3 regions of the Enterobacter hormaechei subsp. xiangfangensis genome follow, and region 2 is predicted to be linked to each of the others. Evidence: predicted binding sites of a transcription regulator. Region 2 holds the regulator's gene; each other region holds the start of a gene.
What was found. The regulator PurR, encoded in region 2, represses purine synthesis genes. The targets are predictions, from matches to a motif close to CANGCAAACGTTTGCNTG.
Positions count from the first base shown of each region.

Region 1: the regulator PurR is predicted to act here: its motif matches at 991-1,008, upstream of pyrD (quinone-dependent dihydroorotate dehydrogenase).
Region 3: the regulator PurR is predicted to act here: its motif matches at 1,082-1,099, upstream of purE (5-(carboxyamino)imidazole ribonucleotide mutase).

Region 1 is NZ_CP017183.1:1,622,365-1,624,630, reverse strand. It holds gene pyrD (quinone-dependent dihydroorotate dehydrogenase) at 1-895, opposite strand, end outside; gene ssuE (NADPH-dependent FMN reductase) at 1,145-1,720, shown strand; gene BFV63_RS07580 (sulfonate ABC transporter substrate-binding protein) at 1,713-2,266, shown strand, end outside.
Region 2 is NZ_CP017183.1:1,995,333-1,997,598, forward strand. It holds gene punR (DNA-binding transcriptional activator PunR) at 1-692, shown strand, start outside; gene purR (HTH-type transcriptional repressor PurR) at 710-1,735, opposite strand; gene cydH (cytochrome bd-I oxidase subunit CydH) at 2,033-2,122, shown strand.
Region 3 is NZ_CP017183.1:1,135,712-1,137,977, reverse strand. It holds gene ppiB (peptidylprolyl isomerase B) at 1-325, shown strand, start outside; gene lpxH (UDP-2,3-diacylglucosamine diphosphatase) at 329-1,051, shown strand; gene purE (5-(carboxyamino)imidazole ribonucleotide mutase) at 1,170-1,679, shown strand; gene purK (5-(carboxyamino)imidazole ribonucleotide synthase) at 1,676-2,266, shown strand, end outside.

The DNA.
Region 1 (2,266 bases), 370 kb from region 2:
CAATGCCACCCACGCCAATAATCGGCAGCTGGCCTTTTAATTCCGCGGAGAGTGCGCGAATAATTTCGGTGCTTTTTAATTGTACCGGACGGCCACTTAATCCACCCGCTTCGTCACAGTTTTTCATTCCCTGAACGAGAGAGCGATCGAGTGTCGTATTGGTCGCAATCACACCATCAATATTATGGCGAACTAAACTGTCGGCAACCTGGATCAATTCTTCTGCCGAAAGATCCGGGGCGATCTTAACCGCGACCGGAACATATTTATGGTGGATCGTCTGTAGCGCCGTTTGTTTATTTTTAATGGCGCTAAGAAGATCGTCGAGCGCTTCGCCATATTGTAATGAACGCAGCCCTGGGGTGTTAGGCGAGGAAATATTCACCGCAATATAACCGGCATAGGCATAGACTTTTTCCATACAAATCAGATAGTCATCTTTACCCTGCTCGACCGGCGTGTCTTTATTTTTGCCAATATTTATACCCAGCACGCCATCAAAATGGGCTTTCTTAACGTTCTCAACCAGATGATCGACGCCAAGGTTATTAAAGCCCATGCGGTTGATCAGCCCTTCGGCTTCAACCAGGCGAAACAGACGTGGCTTGTCATTTCCCGGCTGCGGACGCGGCGTTACCGTCCCGATTTCGATCGAGCCAAAGCCCATCGCACCGAGTGCATCAATGCATTCGCCATTTTTGTCCAGACCGGCCGCCAGGCCCAGTGGATTTTTGAAAGTCAGGCCCATGCACTGAACTGGTTTTTCCGGCACGTTTTGACGCACCAGCGCGGCCAGAGGCGTTCCTGTAATACGGCGTAACTGCTGAAATGTAAATTCATGAGCGCGCTCAGGATCGAGCTGGAAAAGGGCTTTACGAACGAAGGGGTAGTACATGAACTCTCCTGGATTCCCGGTGTGCAAACCGGGAGGGGATTATGTGCGATCCCGCCCGGAAAGGGAATTGACCTGTGGCAAAAAAAGCCACGTAAAACGCAATCGTTTACTTATCGGTTCGCTTCTTATGCATTTTTCTGCATTCATCCTGAGGATAAATCATTTAGTGGAATAACCACGCAATGTCACACTCCTGAAAATTGTTATGAATGTTAGATAAAAGCAAACAATTAGTTATAAGGAGCAACCATGCGCGTCATTACCCTGGCCGGAAGCCCCCGCTTCCCCTCTCGCTCCAGCGCACTGCTGGAATACGCTCGCGAAAAGCTTAATGCTCTGGATGTCGAAGTGTGTCACTGGAATTTGCACAATTTCGCGCCTGAAGATCTGCTCTACGCCCGTTTCGACAGCCCGGCGCTGAAAACCCTGATCGAACAGCTTAAGAGTGCTGACGGGCTGGTCGTCGCGACACCGATTTATAAAGCTTCTTTTTCCGGCGCACTGAAAACGCTCCTCGATCTGCTGCCCGAACGTGCGCTGGACGGTAAGGTCGTCCTGCCGCTGGCCACAGGCGGTACGGTAGCCCATTTACTGGCGGTGGATTATGCCCTCAAGCCGGTTCTGAACGCGCTGAAAGCACAGGAGATCCTGCATGGCGTCTTCGCTGACGACTCACAGGTAATCGACTACCAGCATAAACCGCATTTCACGCCGAATCTGCAAACCCGCCTCGACAGCGCGCTTGAAACCTTCTGGCACGCCCTGAACCGTCGGGATCGCCACGCGGCGGCATTTCATCAATCACAAGGAGTGGCGCATGTTTAAAACAGTTACCCGTATCGGGCTGGCAGGTCTGCTGGCAGTGGCGTCGCTGGCTCAGGCGACGGTGAAAGCGCCGGAGAGCCTGCGTATCGGTTATCAGAAAGGCAGCGTCAGCATGGTGCTGGCGAAAAGCCATGCGTTGCTGGAGAAGCGTTTCCCGGAGACCAAATTCTCATGGGTCGAGTTCCCTGCCGGACCACAGATGCTGGAGGCGCTGAACGTCGGGAGTATTGATTTAGGCAGCACCGGCGATATCCCGCCGATCTTTGCGCAGGCTGCCGGGGCGGATCTGGTTTACGTTGGCGTTGAGCCAGCCAAGCCGAAGGCAGAGGTTATTTTGGTGCCCGAAAACAGCGAGATCAAAAGCGTCGCCGACCTCAAAGGCCATAAGGTTGCTTTCCAGAAAGGTTCAAGCTCGCACAACCTGCTGCTGCGCGCGTTGCAGGAGGCCGGCCTAAAATTCACCGATATCCAGCCCGTTTACCTGACGCCTGCCGATGCGCGCGCGGCGTTTCAGCAAAAAAATGTTGATGCCTGGGCTATCTGGGA
Region 2 (2,266 bases):
AAAAAATGCAGATCACCCGTGAGCAGTGCCAGCAGATCGCCAACGGCTGGCGCGGGCATCTCGCTATCGCGGTGGATAACATTGTTAAGCCGGAGCGGACCCGGCAGATGATCGTCGATTTCTATCGTCATTTTTCCGACGTCGAACTGCGTGTTTCGCAGGAAGTGTTCAACGGCGTCTGGGATGCGCTGGCGGACGGCAGGGCGGAGATGGCGATTGGTGCAACCCAGGCGATCCCGGTTGGTGGGCGCTACGCGTTTCGCGACATGGGCATGCTGAGCTGGACCTGCGTGGTCGCGCGCGATCACCCGCTGGCAGCGCTGGAAGGGCCGCTGAGCGATGACACATTACGCAACTGGCCCTCGCTGGTGCTGGAAGATACCTCCCGCTCGCTGCCCAAGCGCATTACCTGGTTGCTGGATAATCAGCGCCGCGTGGTCGCGCCGGACTGGGAGTCGTCAGCCACCTGTCTGAGCGCGGGGCTGTGCGTTGGCATGGTGCCGGTGCATTTTGCGCGCCCGCGCATCGACGCGGGAGAGTGGGTGGCTCTGACGCTGGAAAACCCCTTCCCGGATGCCGCATGCTGTCTGACGTGGCAGCAAAACGACGTCTCGCCCGCCATGGCCTGGCTGCTGGATTATCTGGGAGACAGCGAAACGCTGAACCGGGAGTGGTTGCGGGAACCAGCATAGCTGGCCCCGGAAAGTGATTAACGACGGTAGTCGCGGAACGGACCGTCCGCAACGGAACGGCGTTCTATCAGGCGCGGGTGAACTTCAATGGACTGGGACTGTTCACGCTTGTTGACGATCCTGTCCAGCAGCATGTTGAAGGCCGTTTCACCCAGCGAATCTTTCGGCTGGTGAATGGTGGTCAGCGCCGGGGTAAAGAAGCGGGCGTTGCGCACGTTGTCATAGCCGATCACCGAGATATCCTGGGGGACGCGCAGGCCGAGTTCATCTGCCGCGCATAGCGCGCCCATCGCCATGATGTCACCGCCGCAGAACACCGCGGTAGGGCGATGCGGCTGGGAGACGATCTGCTGCATGGCGCGATAGCCTGACTCCGGCTCGAAGTCGCCCTGAACAATCCAGTTTTCCGGCACGGTGATCAGCGCCTCTTCCATCGCTTTCATGAAACCGGCCAGACGGCCAGCACCGGTGTTACGCTCCAGAGGTCCCGGGATCACGCCAATTTCACGATGACCGCGTTCTACCAGATAACGCCCCGCCATGTAGCCGCCTTCAAAGGCGTTATCAATAACGGAGTCGGTGAAGTCTGCGCGCGCCTCGCCCCAGTCCATGACCACCATCGGAATGTGGCGATACTCTTCCAGCATGGAAAGGACCGACTCAGGGTATTCAGAACACATTACCAGAAGACCGTCGACGCGCTTTTGCGCCATCATTGACAGGTAAGCGCGCTGTTTTTCAATGTTGTTCCACGCATTGCCCAGAATCAGGGTATAGCCTTTCTGGAAGCAGTTTTTTTCAACGGCTTCGATGATTTCAGCAAAATAGGCCGCTTCACTGCTGGTGGCCAGCAGGCCAATCGATTTGGTGTGATTAACCTTCAGGCTGCGGGCGACGGCACTTGGCGAGTAGTGCAGTTCTTTGATTGCCGCCCAGACGGCATTACGCGTCTCTTCAGCGACGAAACGCGTTTTGTTAATAACATGTGATACGGTTGTAGTGGAAACGTTTGCGCGTTTTGCTACGTCTTTAATTGTTGCCATTAAATGTCACTCCAGACCATATCCTAAGCTCCTGAAAAAATTGAAGGTAAACGTTTGCCTTCTCTCACCCTTATTACGCAAACATGAGTTGCGACACGCCGGGAAAACGACACAGGACGTCAGGAGGGGGTCAGTGGCCGGTACGCTAATAAATTTAGCGTGGAATTTTGTCCTATCTTGATGAAAAGGGGAAGAGGTAAAGTGGATATCCGTTTAAATCCTGGAAGATTTTTGACCTGAACTGTGTAAAAATGAGCAAGCTCACTTTTCGTAGGGTGAATAAAAGGAGAAAAATTGATGAGTACCGATCTGAAGTTTTCGCTGTTTACCACCATTGTTGTTCTTGCTCTGATTGTTGCCGGTGGTTTAACCGCTGCACTGCACTGATTCAGGCGGAGGGAGAACCTTCTCCCTCTCTTGCCGCTATTGTTACCTCTCCGGCAAAAATCTTTTGCCAAAATGTTAACTTCTCATTTTTTGTGATTGATGTCATGCTTTTGACTTCTTAGTTCTGTGCCGGGTTATGGCACG
Region 3 (2,266 bases), 860 kb from region 2:
TGGCATGCGCCAGAAAGAGACGAAAGAAGCGATCAAAAACGAAGCGAACAACGGCCTGAAAAACACCCGTGGTACGCTGGCAATGGCCCGTACTCAGGCGCCACATTCTGCAACCGCACAGTTCTTCATCAACGTAGCGGACAACGACTTCCTGAACTTCTCTGGCGAAAGTCTGCAAGGCTGGGGCTACTGCGTATTCGCAGAAGTGGTTGAAGGGATGGACGTGGTCGACAAGATCAAAGCCGTTTCTACTGGCCGCAGCGGTATGCACCAGGACGTTCCTAAAGAAGACGTTGTGATTACAAGCGTGACCGTCAGCGAGTAATTCGTGGCGACACTCTTTATTGCGGATCTGCATCTGCAAACAGAAGAACCGGCGATAACCGCCGGTTTTCTGCGTTTTTTACGCGGTGAAGCGAAAAACGCCGACGCGCTGTACATTCTGGGCGACCTGTTTGAGGCCTGGATTGGCGACGACGATCCGAACCCGCTGCACCGTGAGATGGCTGCGGCCATTAAAACGCTGGTGGATTCCGGCGTCCCCTGCTATTTCATTCACGGCAACCGTGATTTCCTGATCGGCCAGCGCTACGCCCGCGAGAGCGGCATGACGCTGCTGCCGGAAGAGCAGGTGCTAAACCTCTATGGCCGCAATATTCTGATCATGCACGGCGACACGCTCTGCACTGACGATACCGGCTACCTGGCGTTTCGCGCCAAAGTTCACACCCCGTGGATCCAGAAAGTGTTCCTCGCCCTGCCGCTGTTTATTCGCAACCGCATCGCCGCCAGAATGCGCGCGGGCAGCAAGGCCGCCAACAGCAGCAAATCGATGACCATCATGGACGTCAACCCGCAGGCGGTGGTGAAGGTGATGGAGAAGCATCGCGTTCAGTGGCTGATCCATGGCCATACCCATCGTCCCGATGTGCATTCCCTTATCGCCAACGGCGAGCCCGCCCATCGCGTGGTTTTAGGGGCCTGGCACAGCGAAGGATCGATGGTCAAAGTCACGCCGGAAGGTGTTGAATTGATCGCCTTCCCGTTTTAACCCTCCCCGTCTTTTCGCCCATTTCCCGACCACGCAACCGTTTTCCTTGCCGGTATTACATGCTATTCTCTGTGCCCTCGAAAGCAGTGTGTTCCGCACCACAGGAGTTTTAAGACGCATGTCTTCCCGCAATAATCCGGCGCGTGTCGCCATCGTGATGGGGTCCAAAAGCGACTGGGCTACCATGCAGTTCGCCGCCGAAATCTTTGAAATCCTGAATGTTCCGCACCACGTCGAAGTGGTTTCCGCGCACCGTACGCCGGATAAACTGTTCAGCTTCGCCGAAAGCGCCGAAGAGAACGGTTACGAGGTGATCATTGCCGGTGCGGGCGGCGCAGCACATCTGCCGGGCATGATTGCCGCCAAAACGCTGGTGCCGGTACTGGGTGTTCCTGTGCAAAGCGCCGCGTTAAGCGGGGTTGATAGCCTTTACTCTATCGTCCAGATGCCGCGCGGCATTCCTGTCGGTACGCTGGCGATTGGTAAAGCGGGTGCGGCAAATGCCGCCCTGCTGGCCGCGCAGATCCTGGCGACGCATGATAAAGAGTTACATCAGCGTCTGGCGGAGTGGCGTAAAGCCCAGACCGACGAGGTGCTGGATAACCCGGATCCGCGGGGTGCAGCATGAAGCAGGTTTGCGTTCTTGGTAATGGTCAGCTTGGCCGGATGCTGCGTCAGGCCGGTGAGCCGCTGGGTATTGCCGTCTGGCCCGTCGGGCTGGATGCCGAGCCGGAAGCCGTGCCGTTCCATCAGAGCGTGATCACCGCCGAAATTGAACGCTGGCCGGAAACCGCCCTGACCCGCGAGCTGGCGCGTCATAACGCCTTTGTAAACCGCGACGTCTTCCCGATCATTGCCGACCGTCTCACGCAAAAACAGCTTTTCGACAAGCTCGGCCTCGCGACCGCGCCGTGGCAGCTGCTTTCCGATAAGCGCGAATGGGATGACGTCTTTGCGATGCTGGGAGACCTGGCGATTGTGAAGCGTCGCGTCGGCGGCTACGACGGCCGCGGGCAGTGGCGCCTGCGCGCGAACGACACCGCCGAGCTGCCGGATGACTGCTACGGCGAGTGCATCGTTGAGCAGGGCATTAACTTTAGCGGTGAAGTGTCGCTGGTTGGCGCGCGCGGGCATGACGGGCACACCGTTTTTTACCCGCTAACGCATAACCTGCATCAGGACGGGATTCTGCGCACCAGCGTCGCCTTCCCGCAG